Regions from separate parts of the Streptomyces sp. DSM 120436 genome, predicted to be linked through region 2. Evidence: riboswitches for the same ligand, from Rfam matches in the RefSeq annotation. Region 2 holds a riboswitch; each other region holds the start of a gene.
The links. A riboswitch is a leader RNA that binds a small molecule or an ion and turns the genes downstream of it on or off. The one in region 2 is predicted to bind cobalamin.
Positions count from the first base shown of each region.

Region 1: another riboswitch for cobalamin. It lies ahead of ACWH4W_RS15000 (ABC transporter substrate-binding protein); the one in region 2 lies ahead of ACWH4W_RS28530 (cobalamin biosynthesis protein).
Region 3: another riboswitch for cobalamin. It lies ahead of ACWH4W_RS19335 ((2Fe-2S) ferredoxin domain-containing protein); the one in region 2 lies ahead of ACWH4W_RS28530 (cobalamin biosynthesis protein).
Region 4: another riboswitch for cobalamin. It lies ahead of ACWH4W_RS11770 (ribonucleoside-diphosphate reductase subunit alpha); the one in region 2 lies ahead of ACWH4W_RS28530 (cobalamin biosynthesis protein).

Region 1 covers NZ_JBSKBS010000001.1:3,342,419-3,347,014, reverse strand. The annotation lists gene ACWH4W_RS15010 (SDR family NAD(P)-dependent oxidoreductase) at 1-317, opposite strand, end outside; gene ACWH4W_RS15005 (thiamine pyrophosphate-requiring protein) at 499-2,331, shown strand; cobalamin riboswitch at 2,599-2,784, shown strand; gene ACWH4W_RS15000 (ABC transporter substrate-binding protein) at 2,815-3,858, shown strand; gene ACWH4W_RS14995 (FecCD family ABC transporter permease) at 3,855-4,596, shown strand, end outside.
Region 2 covers NZ_JBSKBS010000002.1:1,417,454-1,422,049, forward strand. The annotation lists gene ACWH4W_RS28515 (class II aldolase/adducin family protein) at 1-94, opposite strand, end outside; gene ACWH4W_RS28520 (inorganic phosphate transporter) at 250-1,503, shown strand; gene ACWH4W_RS28525 (hypothetical protein) at 1,535-1,756, shown strand; cobalamin riboswitch at 1,945-2,082, shown strand; gene ACWH4W_RS28530 (cobalamin biosynthesis protein) at 2,204-3,145, shown strand; gene ACWH4W_RS28535 (cobyric acid synthase) at 3,142-4,596, shown strand, end outside.
Region 3 covers NZ_JBSKBS010000001.1:4,351,283-4,355,878, reverse strand. The annotation lists gene ACWH4W_RS19355 (exo-alpha-sialidase) at 1-159, opposite strand, end outside; partial or broken gene ACWH4W_RS19350 (tRNA (adenosine(37)-N6)-threonylcarbamoyltransferase complex transferase subunit TsaD) at 595-978, shown strand; gene ACWH4W_RS19345 (GNAT family N-acetyltransferase) at 978-1,550, shown strand; gene ACWH4W_RS19340 (hypothetical protein) at 2,031-2,411, opposite strand; gene ACWH4W_RS19335 ((2Fe-2S) ferredoxin domain-containing protein) at 2,448-2,852, opposite strand; cobalamin riboswitch at 2,915-3,038, opposite strand; partial or broken gene ACWH4W_RS19330 (ferric reductase-like transmembrane domain-containing protein) at 3,211-3,645, opposite strand; gene ACWH4W_RS19325 (DJ-1/PfpI family protein) at 3,802-4,524, opposite strand; gene ACWH4W_RS19320 (hypothetical protein) at 4,521-4,596, opposite strand, start outside.
Region 4 covers NZ_JBSKBS010000001.1:2,539,319-2,543,914, forward strand. The annotation lists gene ACWH4W_RS11770 (ribonucleoside-diphosphate reductase subunit alpha) at 1-2,292, opposite strand, end outside; cobalamin riboswitch at 2,418-2,588, opposite strand; gene ACWH4W_RS11775 (GNAT family N-acetyltransferase) at 2,638-3,141, opposite strand; gene mctP (monocarboxylate uptake permease MctP) at 3,222-4,596, opposite strand, start outside.

The sequences.
Region 1 (4,596 bases), on a different contig from region 2:
ACCTCCTGGTCGTCGGTGAGGTCGGTGTCCACGAAGGCGCCGCCCCGGCCGACCCCGGCGTTGAGGACGGCGACGTCGACGGTCAGGCCGTCGAGCGCGTCGAGGAGCAGGAAGCGTCCCTCGCCGGTCCGCAGGTCGGCGCGCACCGCGCGCACCTGCGCGCCCGACTCCCCCAGCTTCTCCGCCGCGCCCTGCAGCTCCTCGTCCTCGGCGTTCACCACCAGGTCGTAGCCGTGCGACGCGAACTGTCCGGCCAGCTCGAGGCCGATGCCGCTGGACGCGCCGGTGATCAGTGCGAGTGGCCGTGTGTCAGTCATGCCGGACGGGTAACCCCGCCGGTCCGGGTCACGCACCCCGCCCGCCCCGGCCGACGTTTCCCGCCCGTCCGCCCGGTTACCCGCGCGGTGGCGCGCCCCGCACGCCCGGGGCCGCGCCGCGCCCCCCTGTCCCGGCGCCGGGGACCGGCCGTCCGCCGGCGGGAGCAGAAACGGAGTCCGCATGGCCAGCACGAAGGTGTCCGACTTCATCCTCCAGCGGCTGCGCGACTGGGACGTCGACCATGTCTTCGGCTACGCGGGCGACGGCATCAACGGACTGCTGGCCGCCTGGGGCCGCGCCGACAACCGGCCGAAGTTCGTCCAGGCGCGGCACGAGGAGATGTCCGCCTTCCAGGCCGTCGGCTACGCGAAGTTCTCCGGCAGGGCCGGCGTGTGCGCGGCGACCTCGGGCCCCGGCGCGATCCACCTGCTGAACGGCCTCTACGACGCCAAGCTGGACCACGTCCCGGTCGTCGCGCTGGTCGGGCAGACGAACCGCAGCGCCATGGGCGGCTCCTACCAGCAGGAGGTGGACCTCGCCGCGCTCTTCAAGGACGTCGCGTCCGACTTCTGCGAGACGGCGACGGTCCCCGAGCAGTTGCCGAACCTGATCGACCGCGCCTTCCGCACCGCGTACGCCCGGCGCACGGTCACCGCGGTCATCCTGCCGGGCGACGTGCAGGAGATGGACTACAGCCCGCCCACGCACGCCTTCAAGATGGTGCCCTCCAGCCTCGGCCTGGGCCGGTACGCGCCGGTCCCCGCCGACGAGGACCTCCAGCGGGCCGCCGACGTGCTGAACGCGGGCGAGAAGGTCGCCGTGCTGATCGGGCAGGGCGCACGCGGCGCCCGCGAGGAGGTCGAGCGGCTCGCGGACGTGCTGGGCGCCGGGGTGGCGAAGGCGCTGCTCGGCAAGGACGCCCTGCCCGACGACCTGCCGTACGTCACCGGCTCCATCGGGCTGCTGGGGACCCGCCCCTCGTACGAGCTGATGCGGGACTGCGACACGCTGCTGATGATCGGGTCCAGCTTCCCGTACACGCAGTTCCTGCCGGAGCTGGACCAGGCGCGGGCCGTGCAGATCGACATCGACCCGCACATGATCGGCCTGCGCTACCCGAACGAGGTGAACCTGGTCGGCGACGCCCGCGAGACCCTGCGGCGGCTGCTGCCGCGTCTGCACCGCAAGGAGGACCGGGCCTGGCGGGAGCAGGTCGAGAAGAACGTCGCCCGCTGGTGGGAGGTGATGCAGCGGCGCGCCGCCGTGAGCGCGGACCCGGTGAACCCGGAGTACGTGGTGCACGCCCTGGACGGCAGGCTGCCCGACGACGTGATCCTCGCCGCCGACTCCGGCTCGGCCGCCAACTGGTACGCCCGGCACCTGCGGCTGCGCGGCCGGATGCGCGGCTCGCTGTCCGGGACGCTGGCGACGATGGGCCCCGGTGTGCCGTACTGCATCGGCGCGAAGTTCGCCCACCCCGACCGGCCGGCCATCGCCCTGGTCGGGGACGGGGCCATGCAGATGAACGGCATGATGGAGATGGTCACGGCGGCGAAGTACTACCGCGAGTGGCCCGATCCCCGGCTGATCGTCGCCGTGCTGAACAACGGCGACCTCAACCAGGTCACCTGGGAGATGCGGGCCATGTCCGGCGCGCCGCAGTTCGAGGAGTCGCAGGCCATCCCGGACCTGCCGTACGCGGACATCGCCCGGCGCATGGGCCTGGACGGGGTCCGGGTGGAGAAGCCGAAGCAGGTCGAGGCCGCGTGGGACCGGGCGCTCGCCGCGGACCGGCCGTTCGTCATCGACTTCCGCACCGACCCGGCGGTGCCGCCGATCCCGCCGCACGCGTCCCTGGACCAGATCGAGGCGGCGGCCGCCGCGATCCTCAAGGGCGACAGCGACCGCGGCTCGATGGTGCGGCAGGGTCTGAAGGCGAAGGTCCAGGAGATGCTCCCCGGCACCCGCCACCGCGCCGGCCGGCCGGGCGCGGGCCCGGACGACAGCGCCTGAGCCCGGCGCCGCGCCTCCCCCGGACCGCGCGCCCTCCGCACCCGCCGTCCGTGGCCCCCGCCCGCACCTGCCGTCCGGCGCCCCGGCCCGGTCGCGCACGCCGTCCATGGCCCCTCCGCCCGGTCCCGCGCCGAGGGGCGCCTCGGTCCGGCGTCTCCGGAAGCGCCCCGCACCCGGCCGGGCGCAGATCACCGGCGGGCGGGGCGGGACGCCGCCGCTCCGGGGCGGACGCGGACACCCGCCCCCGCCCTTTCGTCCCGCGGGGGCCGACTCGTAGGATCGACGGGTCATCAACACCGCGACGGGAGACAGGAAGCCGGTGCGAGTCCGGCACGGTCCCGCCACTGTGACCGGGGAGTGCACCCCTTCCACGTGCCACTGCGCGCCGCGCGGGAAGGTCAGGGGAAGCGTCGATCCGGGAGTCAGGACACTGGCCTGTCGCGGGCCCGTTCCGAGGAGCGCGGACTCCCCAGGAGGCTTCACGTGTACGACGGCACGTCCCGTCCCGCCCTGTCCACCCCTGCCCGCAGGCGGCCCGCCGTGCGGTCGGCCGCCGCCGCCCTCGCCCTCGCGGCCGCCCTGCTGACCGCCGGCTGCGGAGCGTCGCCGGGCGCCGCCCAGGACGCGAAGGCGCCGGCCGCACCGGCCGAGGGCTTCCCCGTCACCGTCGACAACTGCGGTGTGCGGACCACCTACGAGAAGCCGCCCGCGCGCGTCGTCACCATCCACCAGCACCCGGCGGAACTGATGCTCGCCCTCGGTCTGGGGGACCGCATGGTCGGCACCGCCTTCCCCGACTCCCCGGTCCTGCCCGAGCTGCGGAAGGACTACGCGTCGATCCCCGAACTGTCCAGGAAGGAGCCGTCGTTCGAGACGGTCCTGGAGGCCGGTCCGGACCTCGTCTACGGCGGTTACGGCAGCGCCTTCGCCGAGAACGAGGGCCGTTCCCGCAAGGCGTTCGCCGACGCCGGCGTCGACACCCACCTCAACCGCGAGTACTGCGGCAGGAAGCGGGTCACGATGCGGGACACCTACGACGAGATCCGCACCGTCGGCCGGATCTTCGGCGTCCCGGAGCGGGCCGACGCGCTGGTCGCCGAGCTCGAGGACCGTGTCGAGAAGGCCGCCGGAAAGGTCGCGGACGCGCCGAAGGTGCCCGTCTTCGTCTACGACAGCGGCGACCGGACCGCCTTCACCGCGGGCGGCAGGAGCCTGGGCACCGAACTGATCCGGCTGGCCGGCGGCGAGAACGTCTTCGCCGACCTCGACGACGTCTTCGGCGACGTCTCCTGGGAGCAGGTCGTCGAGCGCAGGCCGGAGGTCATCGCGATCTACGACTACGCCGGCGCCGGCAGCGTGGAACGCAAGAAGGAGTTCCTGCTCTCCCGGCCCGCTCTCCAGGACGTGCCCGCCATCAGGAACGAGCGGTTCGTCGTCCTGCCGCTGACCGCCACCCTGGTGGGCGTCCGGTCCGCCTACGCGGTGGAGGACCTGGCCCGCGGCCTCCACCCCGAGAGCTTCGCGTGACGGCCCCGGCCGTCGGGACCGGCGCCGAGCGGGCCGCGCGACGACGGCACGGGGACGACGGGCGGGCCGGGCGGGCCGGCCTCACCGTCACCCTCGTCGTCCTGGCCGTCGCCCTGGCGCTCTCCGCCACCGCCGGTCTGGCCATCGGGTCGGTGCGGGTGCCGCCCGGCCAGGTGTGGGGCATCGTGACGCACGCGCTGGGCGCCGGCTGGACGGAACCGGACTGGTCGCGGGCGCGGGAGACCATCGTGCTGGACGTGCGCGCGCCGCGCGTGCTCCTCGGAGCCGTGGCCGGTGCGGGCCTCGCGGTCGTGGGCACCGCCCTGCAGGCCCTGATCCGCAACCCGCTCGCCGAGCCCTACCTGCTCGGCGTCTCCTCGGGGGCGTCCCTGGGCGCCGTGTCGGTGATCGTGTTCGGGGTGACCCTGTTCGGGCCGGCGTCGCTGCCGGCCGCCGCGTTCGCGGGCGCGCTGGGCGCCCTGGCGCTCGTCTACGCCACCGCCCGCACCGGCGGCCGCATCACGTCGGCACGGCTGGTGCTGTCCGGTGTGGCCGTCGCCGCGATGCTCACCGCCGTGCTGGACCTGCTGCTGCTCGCCACCGACCGGGGCAACGAGGCCCGCGCGGTCCTCGCCTGGACCCTGGGCGGCCTCGGCGGGGTCACCTGGGACATGGTCCGGCTGCCCGGCGCGGCCCTGCTCCTGGGGGTCGCCGTCCTCATGGTGCAGGCCCGCAACC
Region 2 (4,596 bases):
CCTCCCCCCCGCCCCCAAAGCCCTTGCCGCGCGTGCCCGTGTCGCCACGCACAGCGCCTTCCGCTTCCTGTCCGGTCCGCTGTTCTTCGGCCATGCGGAGATCCTGCCAGGAGCCCAGGCGGCTTGGGCTGTACGGCGGAGCGCCCGCCCCCTCTTACGGTCACCGTGATGCCCATTCCAGTTCATCTTCCGTTCACCCTGGTTACGTACGTTCGACCAGCCAATGACCTCGAACGATTGCCTGGGTAAATGGAAAGCTTCTCGCTGATCCTCGCGATTGTGGTGGTAACCGCACTCGCGTTCGATTTCACGAACGGTTTCCACGACACCGCGAACGCGATGGCAACGACCATTTCGACCGGTGCGATGAGGCCCAAGGCGGCAGTGGCCATGTCCGCCGTCCTCAACCTTGTGGGTGCTTTTCTCTCGGTGGAGGTCGCCAACACGATCTCCAAGGGCCTCGTCGACGAGGCCGGCATCCGTCCCGAGGTCATCTTCGCCGCGCTGGTCGGCGCGATCCTCTGGAATCTCCTCACCTGGCTGGTCGGCCTGCCGTCCAGCTCCTCCCACGCCCTCATGGGCGGTCTGATCGGCGCCACGGTCGCCTCCGCCGGCTTCGGCGCGGTGCACGGCGACGTGCTGGTCACCAAGGTCCTGATTCCCGCGATCGCCGCCCCGCTGGTGGCCGGCGTCGCCGCGTTGCTCGCGACCCGGCTCACCTACCGCATGGGCCGCAACGCCGACGACAAGGCCTCCGCGAAGGGCTACCGCGCCGGCCAGATCGCCTCCGCCGGTCTGGTCTCCCTGGCCCACGGCACCAACGACGCCCAGAAGACGATGGGCATCATCACCCTCGCCCTGGTCGCCGGCGGCACCCTCGCCCCCGACTCCGACCCGCCCATGTGGGTCATCCTCTCGGCGGGCATCGCCATCGCGCTGGGCACCTACCTCGGCGGCTGGCGCATCATCCGCACCATGGGCAAGGGCCTCACCGACCTCCAGCCGCAGCAGGGCTTCGCCGCCCAGACCAGCGCCGCGACGGTCATCCTGGCCTCCTCGCACCTCGGTTTCTCGCTCTCCACCACGCACTCCGTCTCGGGTGCCGTCATGGGCGCGGGCCTCGGCCGCAAGGGCGGCGTGGTCCGCTGGTCCACGGCCACCCGGATGTTCGTCGCCTGGGGCCTGACCCTGCCGGCCGCCGCCCTGGTCGCGGCGCTCGCCGAGTGGGTGTGCGGCTTCGGCGACTGGGGCACCGCCGTGGTGGCCGTCTTCCTGGTCGCCTCCAGCGCGGCCATCTGGAAGATCTCCCGCCGTGAGATCGTCGACCACACCAACGTCAACGACCACGACGACGCCGGCGAGGAGCCGTCCGGCGTGGTGACCCAGGCGATGGCCGCCGTGACCCCGCCCCCGGCCGGCACCGTGGCCGAGGACCTCACGGCCTCCATCCCGGCGCCGACGGCCGGCGACCCGGCGGGCCCGCCGGCCAAGACGTCCGTCTGACCGCGACCCGGCACGAAGGAAGAAGAGCACCATGAAGATCGACTGGGCGGCCCTCGGTTCCGTCTTCGGCGTCAGCCTCGTGGTCACCGTGGCCCTGGTGGCCCTGTTCACCCTCGGCATCTCCGGCATGTCCCGCCGCGAGCGGGCCGCCGCGGCGGGCCGGTCCACGGCTCTCGCGGTCACCGGCGCCTACACCTGCTTCGCCGCGTGCGCGGCGGCGGTGGGCTACGGCATCTACCTGATCATGGCCTGACGACAGGCCGCACGCGTGAGCGGGCGGGGCGGGAGCAGCGGCTCCCGCCCCGCCCGTCGCCGTGTCCGCGCCCCCGCGGGCCGGTCACGCCGTTCCCGCCGTTCCCGCCGTTCCCGCCGTTCACCCACGTGAGTCCCGCTGTGGGCCTCGGCACACTTCAGCCCCGCAGGTCAACGGCAAGTTGACGGCCCTTCCGGGGTCATGGTGGACTGCCTCCGCCAACACGGCGGCAGGAGAGGAAGCCGGTGCGAATCCGGCGCGGTCCCGCCACTGTCACCGGGGTGACCACCCCGGGAGCCAGGAACTCTCACCGCCGGTCTCGTCGAACCAGGGCGTGGACACCCTGAGTGAGGACATATCGCCATGCGCGGCTGCCTGTCGAGGTCGATCAACGACGCCCCACCCGTTTTCGGGGCCGTGCCCTCCGGATCCGTCACCGGCTGACCCATGGGTGCCGATCGCGTGTTCGCGTACGGCGCCGCCGCCGGCCTCCTCGGCGACCTGCTGCTCGGCGATCCCCGCCGTGGGCACCCGGTCGCCGCTTTCGGGCGGGCCGCGGCTGCCGTGGAACGGGTGCTGTGGCGGGACGACCGGGGCCGCGGGGCCGTGCACACCGCCGTGTGCGTCGGCGGCGCCGTCGCGCTCGGCGGCCTGGCCGCCCGCGCCGTACGCCGTTCCCCCGCCGCTTCCGTCGCCCTGACCGGCGTCGCCACCTGGGCCGTCGTCGGCGGCACCTCGCTGGCCCGGGAGGCGCGTGCCGTCGGACGGGCCCTGGAGTCCGGTGACGTCGAGGCCGCCCGGGAGCGGCTGCCGCACCTGTGCGGCCGGGACCCGCAGGCCCTGGACGCCGACGGGATCGCCCGCGCCGTGGTGGAGTCCGTCGCCGAGAACACCTCCGACGCCGTGGTGGGCGCCCTGGTGTGGGGCGCGGTCGCCGGGGTCCCGGGTCTGGTGGGCTTCCGGGCCGTCAACACCCTGGACGCGATGGTGGGGCACAAGTCGCCCCGCCACCGCCGCTACGGCTGGGCCTCCGCCCGCCTCGACGACGTCGCCGGCTGGCCGGGGGCGCGCCTGACGGCCGTGCTCGCCGCGCTGAGCGGGCCGGACCCGCGCGGGGCGGTACGGGCCTGGCGTGCGGACGCGGCCAGGCACCCCAGTCCCAACGCCGGTCCCGTCGAGGCGTCCTTCGCGGGCGCGCTCGGCGTACGGCTCGGCGGAACCCTGTCCTACGGCGGCCGGGTCGAGCACCGGCCCGTCCTCAACAGCGGCGGGCGCCCCGTCGCCGTGGCCGACATCGAGCGGGCGGTGCGCCTGTCGCGGCGGGTCGGCTGGCTCGCGCTCGCGGCCGGGGTGGCCGCGCGGCGCGTGCTGAGGGGACGTGCGACGTGAGCGGTGGCGGGCTGCTGGTCGCCGGGACGACCTCGGACGCCGGCAAGAGCGTGGTCACCGCCGGGATCTGCCGGTGGCTGGTGCGCCAAGGGGTGAAGGTCGCGCCGTTCAAGGCGCAGAACATGTCGCTGAACTCGTTCGTCACGCGCGAGGGCGCCGAGATCGGGCGGGCCCAGGCCATGCAGGCCCAGGCGTGCCGGGTGGAGCCGACGGCGCTGATGAACCCGGTGCTGCTGAAGCCGGGCGGCGAGCGGTCCAGCCAGGTGGTGCTGATGGGCCGCCCGGTCGGCGAGATGAGCGCGCGCGGCTACCACGGCGGCCGTCAGGAGAGCCTCCTCGGCACGGTCCTGGACTGCCTGGACCGGCTGCGGAGCGAGTACGACGCGGTGATCTGCGAGGGCGCCGGGAGCCCCGCGGAGATCAACCTGCGCCGCACCGACATCGTGAACATGGGCGTCGCCCGCAACGCCGGTCTGCCGGTCCTCGTCGTCGGGGACATCGACCGGGGCGGCGTCTTCGCCTCCTTCTTCGGCACGGTCGCCCTGCTCTCCCCCGAGGACCAGGAGCTGGTCGCCGGGTTCCTGGTGAACAAGTTCCGCGGGGACGTCTCGCTGCTGGAGCCGGGCCTGGAGATGCTGCGCGGCCTGACCGGGCGGCGCACCTACGGCGTGCTGCCGTTCCGGCACGGGCTCGGCATCGACGAGGAGGACGGGATGGGGGTCCCCCCGCTCGAGCGAAGCCGGGAGTGGGGGAGGACGTCGCTCAGGGGCGCCGCGCGGGAGTCCGCGGTGGCCGCGCCGGCCGGTGAGGAGGTGCTGCGGGTCGCGGTGTGCGCGGTGCCGCTGATGTCCAACTTCACCGACGTGGACGCGCTGGCCGCCGAACCGGGCGTCGTGGTGCGGTTCGTGGACCGGCCGGACGAACTCGCCGACGCGGACCTCGTGGTCGTGCCGGGCACCCGCGGGACCGTGCGGGCGCTGCGCTGGCTGCGCGAGCGCGGGCTGGCCGACGCCCTGGTGCGGCGGGCCGCCGAGGGCCGGCCGCTGCTGGGCGTCTGCGGCGGCTTCCAGCTCCTCGGCGAGCGCATCGAGGACGACGTGGAGAGCCGCGCGGGCCGCGTGGACGGGCTCGGCGTGCTGCCCGTACGGGTGCGGTTCGCCCGCGAGAAGACCCTGGCCCGCCCGGTCGGCGAGGCCCTCGGCGAGCGCGTCGAGGGGTACGAGATCCATCACGGGGTCGCCGACGTACGGGGCGGCGAAGCCTTCCTGGACGGCTGCCGGGTGGGCGGCACGTGGGGCACGCACTGGCACGGCGCGCTGGAGTCGGACGGGTTCCGGCGGGCGTTCCTGCGCGCGGTGGCCGACCGCGCGGGACGCCGCTTCGTGCCGGCCCCCGACACCTCTTTCGCCGCGCTGCGCGAGGAGCAGCTCGACCGGCTCGGCGACCTGATC
Region 3 (4,596 bases), on a different contig from region 2:
CGGCGTGCCGGTCTGCGGCGGCTTGGCGTCGTAGTCCGGTGCGACCGCCGTGGTGTCGGCGAAGGCCGTCGGTGCGGCCGTCGCCAGGAGGGCGGCGGCGGCCGTCCCGGCCAGGCCCGCTCTCCACCGGGTCCGACCGTGCGAGGAAGAAGAGGACATGAGGCTCCTTGCGTTCAGGGTGGTGCAGGTCACCCGCCTGACGCCGCGGAGCATATGACGTCTGATGTCCTGTGGGAAGAATGCAGACGTGCACAAGTTCGACGGACTCGGGGGTTTCCCGCGCCGCACTCCGTCAGCGGCTTCAGCCGCCGACCGGCCCCCGGTCGTGGCTCCGAGACCCTCCGGACTTTCGCCGCGGTGGTCCATGGCAGCCGGGCGGGGGCACTGCTGCGCACCTCGGCATCAGGCGCGGCGTCGAAGGAGTCATGGCCGCGCCCTCCGGGGGCGGCCCTGTGCGCGGAGCCGGTTCGGCACACATCGTCGGAGATCTTATTGCACACTACTTGCAACAACTTATTAATGGCAGAAAGGTCGGTCATGAGGTCTGCGATGGCGCCGGGCGTCGAGTCGTCCTGCGACAAGACGGGAGCGGGCCTGGTCCGGGACCCGATCACGCACCTCGGGGACACGCTGGACGACGCGGTCGCGGAGTGCTTCGACAAGTCGGCACGGGTCTTCGGGCTGCCGCATCCGGACGGTCCGGCCGTCGAGGCGGTCACCGCCCGCCCCGAGCACGGCGTGGACACCCTGGCCGTGGTCGGCGGTGTCGCCGCGAACTCGCGGGTACGGTCGCCGACCGAGGAGCACCGTCTGGCGGCGGGCGCCGGACTGCGGATGCCGCCGCTGCGGCGGTGCACCGACAACGGCGCGATGACCGCCCCCGTCGGCGACCTTCTCGTACGGGCGGGCACCGCACCGGCACCGCTGGAGTACGCCGCACTGCATCCCGTCGTCATGGGGAAGGCGGTGGCCGCCTGATGACCACCGACATCCGTGTGCACCGGGACGCCGGGATACTCACGCACACCGAGTCACTGCGTTCGGTGTACGTCGACGCCTTCTGCGCCCCGCCCTGGCACGAGGACGAGGCGCAGGCAACCGAGTTCGTCTCCCGGCTGCCGGCGAACGTACGGCGTGCCGGGTTCACCGCCGCGACCGCCGTGCGCGACGGGGAGATCGTCGGCTTCGCCACCGCGTGGACCACTCCGGCCCCCTTCCCCACCGACCGTTGCTATCCCCAGGCGTCCGCCGGCCTCGGCAACGACCGCACCGCCGACTGGCTGTGCGGAGCCCGGGAGATCGACGAACTCGCCGTCCGGCACGCCGCCCGCGGCACCGGCCTCGCCACCCGCCTCCTCGAAGCGGTGACCGCGGACGCGCCCGAGGGGCGGGCATGGCTGCTCACCTCGGTCCGGAACGGGCGGGCCATGGCCTTCTACCGCCGCCACGGCTGGACGGAGGCCACCCACCCCTCCCCCGACGGCAAGGGCATCGTCGTCTTCCTCGGCCCGCGCCACCCCGCCCGTTCCCTCGCCCCGCTCCCCCCGTGAGCCTTCGGAGCCCCGCCTTGCGCACCGCTGAAATCCGCCGCCATTGCCTCGACATCGTCACCGAGCGCGCCACAACGTGGTCCTCAGCACCCCACTGCGAACCCCTGCCCCGCCCCTGCCGTTCGTCGCGCACTGGCCCAAGGCGGCGGGGTCCTGGCACCGGTCGGGGCGCGTGACACGGGTCACCGCCCGGATCACGGACGTCCGCGTTCCTGACGGGCCGACTGCCCGCAGCAGCTGGTTCGCCCCGTCCTCCCCCATAGCCCGAAAGGCATGGGGGGACCCCCACGGCGGGGTGTCGCAGGAGGGAACCCGGGAATCCCGGACTGCCCCGCAGTGGTGAGCGGGAACGGCCGCCGTCACACGCGCCGGGCCCGAGGTACCGGGCCCGGGAAGCGACGGCCAGTGCCGGATTGCCGTCCAGCAGACGCGGGGCGACCTTGACGCGCAGGCCGCCGGCCAGTGCCGACAGGTGACGTGTCACCTGCTGGTACAGGGCGCGGGCGGGGCCGTCGTCGAGCCGGCCGGGCGGGGAACCCGGAGGGCCGGCCCGTCGTCGGTCCGCTGCAGTCCCTCCAGGTCGGGGACGATTCCGTGCAGGGCGACGCGGGCCAGGGCCGGTGACCAGAGGCGGGCGGCGTGTCCGAGCTGGGCGGTGGAGACGTCGACGCGCGGTTCCGGAGTACGGTGCCAGCGTGCGACGGCTTCGGCGAGGTCGGTGAAACCCGCCGCATAGGAGCGGGCGATCGGATGCTGGCCGTCGTCCCGTCCACCGACCTGCAGGGCGAAGAAACCGCCAAGGCCCGCCACGTCGTGCGGGGCGGCGGTGACGGACGCGGTCGAGGCACGGGCTGCGCGCACGGTTCCCGTCCTCCCTCCAGCTCTCCGTCCGTACGGTCAGGAGGCCGTACGCCGTCGCGGCGGCGTGATGGCGTACAGGTCGAGGATGTCCGGCCGGGGCGCCACCCCGGGACCGCCTGCGCGGGTCCACGCGACGATGTCCTCGGTCGCGTCCGGGTCGTTGACCAGCCCCAGCCAGACGGGGCGGGCGCCTGCGGCCCGGCCCTCCGCGGAGGGCTGGACGACGATGACGTTGGCGTGTTCGCAGACGCCGAGGCAGTCGGAGACGCGTACCGGTGCCGCGGCACGCAGGCGTTCGGTCTGGGCCGCGTGGTCGACGCCGGTCACTTTGGGGCTGCCGCAGCAGCAGTCGCGGCACACGACGACGCGGCACGGCACGGGGCCGGTGACCGTCGCGGTCCTCTTGTCGTCCGTCGTCGGTCCGGTCGGCGTTGCGGGCATGCGGTGCCGTCCCTCTCTCCGGGGAGATCCGCCCCGGTGGTCCGTCGAGGAGGCGACCGCGTGAGTCTCCTGGCTCTCGGGTCGATGCTCGTCCCGGCCTTCCCACCCGTTGCCGGGCAGTGGCCTGTCGGGAATCGCTCGCCGATCACAGTGGCGGGACCGCGCCGGATTCACACCGGCTTCCTCGTTCCGCCGTCGCCCTGTCGCCGGTCATCCTCCCATCCCGGGACACCGTCCCGCCCGCCCGGTGCCGGCAGTCAGTCCGTCTCCTGGGCGTGGGGGGCCGTCGCGGCCGGGTGGGCCGGGCGGTCCCGTCCGCCGTCGCGGCCGGACACCACCACGACGACCAGCCCGATGACAACGGCCCCGCGAACATCAGCGCGTGCGCGAACATCAGCGCCATGGCCGTCAGGCTCGTGGTGCGGTGCCAGCGCTCCAGCACCTGCCGGGAGACCGGCAACCGGGCGGGGCGCGGTCCCGACAGCAGCAGACCGAGCATGACCGTGCCCCACGCCCACAGCAGCCCCGACCACCCGAACGCCTGGCTGAGCAGATACATCCAGTAGGTGCCGGGATCGTCCATGAACGGCATCACCGCGACCGTGTCCGACGCACCCGACTCCATGCGCGCCCACAGGAGGGCGAACACGAGCACGGTCACCACCACCGCCGCGGTGGCGTCGGGCAGGGCGGAGCGCAGATCACCGCGCAGAGCCACGCGGTCACCGGAAGGCCGTCGCCGTCCGGACGGGGGCACCGCCCTTTCTTCCTCCGGCCTCGTGTCCGACGTCATCAGAAGCCTCCCGGACACGAACTGCCGAGGCGATATCCGGACGGAACCGCCACGAGGGCTGCTTGATCCACCCTGTCGAAAAGGCTTCTCGAACCGCCGAGCCGAGGGGGGTCGATGTGAGAAGGAGGCATCGGAGGAGCCCGTTCACCAACTGCTTCACGCGGTCCACACCGTGCCGCGTGCCTCGTACTCGAGCATCTCCTCCAGACCGACCGCGGCATCCGCTCCGAGTTCGCGGCACACCAGCCACAGGGCGAGGTCCAGCCCGGAGGTGACCCCGCCGGCGGTGACCAGGTCGCCGTCGTCGACCACGCGGGCCTTCTTCAGCACACCGCCCTGCCGCTCCAGGTCGGCCCGCGCCCGGTGATGCGTGGTGCAGGGGCGCCCCGCAGTCAGCCCGGCGGCGGCGAGCAGCATCACGCCGGTGCACAGCGCGCTGACGGTCAGGCCCGGGCGGGTCGCGGCGGCCAGGGCCCGTGGCAGTGAGCCCCGCCGGATCTCGGCCCACACGCCGGGATCCTCGCGGCGCGCGTAGCCGCCGCCGGGAACCACCAGGACGTCCGCCTGCTCGGGGGCCCACCCGTGGTCGACCCGTAGTCGGGTGCCGTAGGACGCCCTGACGGTACGCGGACCGCCGAGCGTCACGTAGCGGGTCTCCACTTCCCGGTCGGTGAAGTGGCCGGAGGCGGAGAACACCTCGTACGGGGCGGAGAAGTCGAGTTCCTCCACGCCGTCGAACATGACCACGTGGACGCGCAGGGGCCGGTCACGTCCGGGGGCCTCGGGCTCGGCGGCGTCGGCCCGGGTCACGGCGCCCCCGGCCATCAGTGTCGCGGTCCCGAGAGCGGTGGTGGCGTGCAGGAGGGTCCGGCGGTTCATGTCGGTCGGTACTCCGTTTCTCGGTCGGCCAGGGACAGGGGGACGGGTTCGTCCGCCAGGCAGGAAGGAGCC
Region 4 (4,596 bases), on a different contig from region 2:
CTGCTGGACGGGGACGGCGGCGCGGGCCGCGCGGGCGATCCGGGTCGCCGGGCGGGAGCGCAGGTAGTAGGTGGTCTTCAGCCCCTGCTTCCAGGCGTAGGCGTACATCGAGGAGAGCTTCCCGATGGTCGGCGTCTCCAGGAACAGGTTGAGCGACTGCGCCTGGTCGAGGAACGGGGTGCGGGCGGCGGCCATGTCGATCAGGCCGCGCTGCGGGATCTCCCACGCGGTGCGGTACAGCCGCCGCACGTCCTCGGGGATCCACGCGACGTCCTGCACCGAGCCGTTCGCCTCGCGCAGCGCCTCCCGGGTGCGCGCGTCCCACACGCCGAGCCGCTTGAGGTCCTCCACCAGGTACGAGTTGACCTGGAGGAACTCCCCGGACAGCGTCTCGCGCTTGAACAGGTTGGACACCTGCGGCTCGATGCACTCGTACACGCCGGCGATGGACGCGATGGTCGCGGTGGGCGCGATCGCCAGCAGCAGCGCGTTGCGCATGCCCGTCGCGGCGATCCGGCTCCGCAGCGCCTCCCAGCGCTCCGGCCAGGCCAGTGTGACGTCGTAGTGGTCGGGGTGCAGCACGCCCCGGGCGGTACGGGTCTTCTCCCAGGCGGGCAGCGGGCCGTGCCGCTCGGCCAGCTCGGCGGACGTCTCGTACGCGGCGAGCATGATCCGCTCGGCGATCCTCGTGGAGAGCGCCTTCGCCTCAGGGGAGTCGAAGGGCATCCGCAGCCGGAAGAACACGTCCTGCAGCCCCATCACGCCCAGGCCCACCGGGCGCCAGCGGCTGTTGGACCGGGACGCCTGCTCGGTCGGGTAGAAGTTGATGTCGACCACCCGGTCCAGGAACGTCACGGCGGTGCGGACCGCGGCGTCCAGGCGCTCCCAGTCCATGCCGTCCCCGTCGGTGAAGGCCGCGAGGTTGACCGAGCCCAGGTTGCAGACCGCCGTCTCCCCGTCGTCGGTGACCTCCAGGATCTCCGTGCACAGGTTCGAGGAGTGGACGACGTGACCCGGCTCGGCGGTCTGGTTGGCGGTGCGGTTGGCGGTGTCCTTGAAGGTCATCCAGCCGTTGCCGGTCTGCGCGAGGGTGCGCATCATCCGGCCGTACAGCTCGCGGGCCGGGAGCGTCCTGCGGGCCAGGCCCCTGGCCTCGGCGGCGCGGTAGGCCGCGTCGAACTCCTCGCCCCACAGGTCGGCCAGCTCGGGCACGTCGGCCGGGGAGAACAGCGACCACGCCGCGTCGTCGGCGACCCGGCGCATGAACTCGTCCGGCACCCAGTGCGCCAGGTTCAGGTTGTGCGTACGGCGGGCGTCCTCACCGGTGTTGTCGCGCAGCTCCAGGAACTCCTCGATGTCCGCGTGCCAGGTCTCCAGGTAGACCGCGGCGGCGCCCTTGCGCCGGCCGCCCTGGTTCACGGCGGCGACGGAGGCGTCCAGCGTCTTCAGGAACGGCACGATGCCGCCTGAGTGCCCGTTGGTGCCGCGGATCAGCGAGCCCCGGGCGCGGACCCGGGAGAAGGACAGGCCGATGCCGCCGGCGTGCTTCGACAGGCGGGCGACCTGGTGGTAGCGCTCGTAGAGGGAGTCCAGCTCGTCCTTGGGGGAGTCGAGGAGGTAGCAGGACGACATCTGCGGGTGGCGGGTGCCGGAGTTGAACAGCGTGGGGGAGGAGGGCAGGTAGTCCAGCCGGCTCATCAGCCCGTACAGCGCGGCGACCTCCTCCAGCGCCCGCACGCCGTCGTCCTCGGCGAGACCGCAGGCGACCCGCAGCAGGAAGTGCTGGGGCGTCTCGACGACCTTGCGGGTGACCGGGTGGCGCAGCAGGTAGCGGCTGTGCAGGGTGCGCAGCCCGAAGTAGCCGAAGCGGTCGTCGGCGCCGGTGTCGATCAGCGCGTCCAGACGGGCCGCGTGCAGCCGGACGAAGGCGGCGGTCCGGTCGCTGATCAGGCCCTCCCGGTGCCCGGCGGCCACCGACCCGGTGAACGAGGTGACGCCCTGCGAGGCGGCCTCGGCGCGGATGCCGAGGGTCAGCAGCCGGGCGGCGAGCCGGGAGTAGGCGGGGTCCTCGGAGATCAGTCCGGCCGCCGCCTCGGTGGCCAGGTCCCGCAGCTCCGCCTCGTCGGCGGCGGCGGACCGGCCGCGCAGCGCGGCGGCGGCCACCCGGCCGGGGTCGGCGTCGGGCAGGTCGGCGGTCAGCTCCGTCAGGGTCCGCAGCAGCGCGGCCCCGGGGCGGTCGCTCTCCTCGGTCACGCCGGTCGCTGAAGCCGGATCGGCTGGCGCGATGGTCACGTGGGGCTCTCCCTCGCTCGGCACGGGGGCCTCGAAGAGCGCAGGGGGCAGCACACGAGCGCACGCGGCGTCGCGTCCACCGGCCCATTCCACGAGGCCCGGACGTCAGGGCACCCGGACCGGAAGGGCCGGGCGCACTGTCGGCAGGTCCTCGGACTGACTCCCGTGCGCGCCCGTGGGCAGGCATGGGTACACCGTTGCGGGACAGTTCCGGATTCGCACCGGATTCCCCTGCGGCGACAGCGAGCATGAGCATACATCTTGTGCCGGGTGCCGCCGACGGACCCATATGTTGTGTCGCGCAGGGGTTAGGGTGGTGCCGGGCGGAAGGGCCGGGCGCAACCGTCAGAGCGTCAGCCCGTAGACGAGCAGCGTGATGTCGTCCAGCTCCGGCAGCGGGTTCCAGTCCCGCCGGGGGTCGCGGGTGAAGCCCAGCCGTTCGTACACCCGGTGTGCGGCGTGCATGGTGTGCTGGGTGGACAGCACCATCCGCGCGCACCCGAGCGCCCGCGCCCGGTCGACGCAGGCGCGCACCAGGGCCTCGCCGGCGCCCCGGCCGCGGTGGGCGCGGGACACCGCCAGCATCCGTATCTCCGCCTCGCCGGGCTCCGCGATGTCGGCCATGGGTCCGGGGCCCGGCACGAAGGTCACCCCGCCCAGCAGCGTGCCGTGCTCCACGGCGACCAGCACCTCGGCGGCCGCCGCGCGCTTCGCCACGTCCCGCAGCTCGCCGAGGTAGGCGTCGCTCTCCCCGAAGTCCAGCAGACCGTCGCCGAGATAGGCCTGCGCGGTGATCTCACCGAGTTCCGCGTGCTCGCCGGGCGTCACCGGCCGGATGACGATGTCCATGCGGGGGAGTCTGCCGCACGGGTACGACAGCGGGCCGCCGGTTCTCCACCGGCGGCCCGCCGCCCCCGTGCCCTGCCGCGTCAGTGCGCGCTGCCCGCCGTGGCCGGCGGGAGCTCGACCCGCACGCCCGGGTCGCCGGCGTCCGCCGTGTAGTCCTGCGGCTTCGTCTCGTCGACGCCCTCCGGCGCCTTGACCGCCCTCAGGACGAAGGTCAGGACGACCGTGACCAGCACGTTGATCACGAAGGCGGTGAGACCGATGTAGCCGATCTCGCCGATGCCCGGGATCTTCTCGGCGGAGCCGCCGAAGTGCTTCTGCGTCGGCGACGCCACCCCGTACGCGGCGACCGTGCCGTAGATCATGCCGACCGCCCAGCCGCCGATCAGCGCCCAGCGGTGGAACCACCGGGTGAACAGGCCGCCCACCAGCGCCGGGAAGGTCTGCAGGATCCAGATCCCGCCCAGCAACTGGAAGTTGATGGCGACCGTTTTGTCCATGGTCAGCACGAAGGCCAGCGCGCCCACCTTCACCAGCAGCGACACGACCTTGGAGACGGCGGTCTCCTGCCTGGGCGTCGCGTCCGGCCTGATGAAGTCCTTGTAGATGTTGCGGGTGAACAGGTTCGCCGCCGCGATCGACATGATCGCCGCCGGCACCAGCGCGCCGATGCCGATCGCCGCGAAGGCCACGCCGGCGAACCAGTCCGGGAACATGGTCTCGAACAGCTGCGGGATGGCCAGCTGGCCGTTCTGCACCTCCACCCCGGCCGCGATCGCCATGAAGCCGAGCAGCGCCAGCAGGCCCAGCATCAGCGAGTACAGCGGCAGGATCGTGGTGTTGCGGCGGATCACCTCACGGCTCTTGGAGGACAGCGTCGCGGTGATCGAGTGCGGGTACATGAACAGCGCGAGCGCCGAGCCCAGCGCCAGCGTGGCGTACGTCCACTGGCCCGCCTCGCCCGGCACCAGCGAGCCGCGCGGCGCGCCCGTGGCCGGGTTGGTCTCGCTGTACGCCTCCCGCGCGGAGGCGAAGATCTCGTCGAACCCGCCCAGCTTGATCGGGATGTAGATGATCGCCACCGCGATGACCAGATAGATCAGCGTGTCCTTGACGAACGCGATCAGCGCGGGCGCCCGCAGCCCGGACGAGTAGGTGTACGCCGCGAGCACACCGAACGCGATGAGCAGCGGCAGGTCCTTGACGAACCAGTTGGTGTGCTCGCCGCCGCCGACGCCCATCACGTCCAGGACGGCCTGGATGCCGACCAGTTGCAGCGCGATGTACGGCATCGTCGCCAGGATGCCGGTCAGCGCGACGGCCAGCGACAGCCCCTTCGAGCCGAACCGCCCGCGCACGAAGTCGGACGTCGTCACATAGCCGTGCTTGTGCGACACCGACCACAGCCGGGGCAGGAAGGTGAAGATCAGCGGGTACACCAGGATCGTGTACGGCACC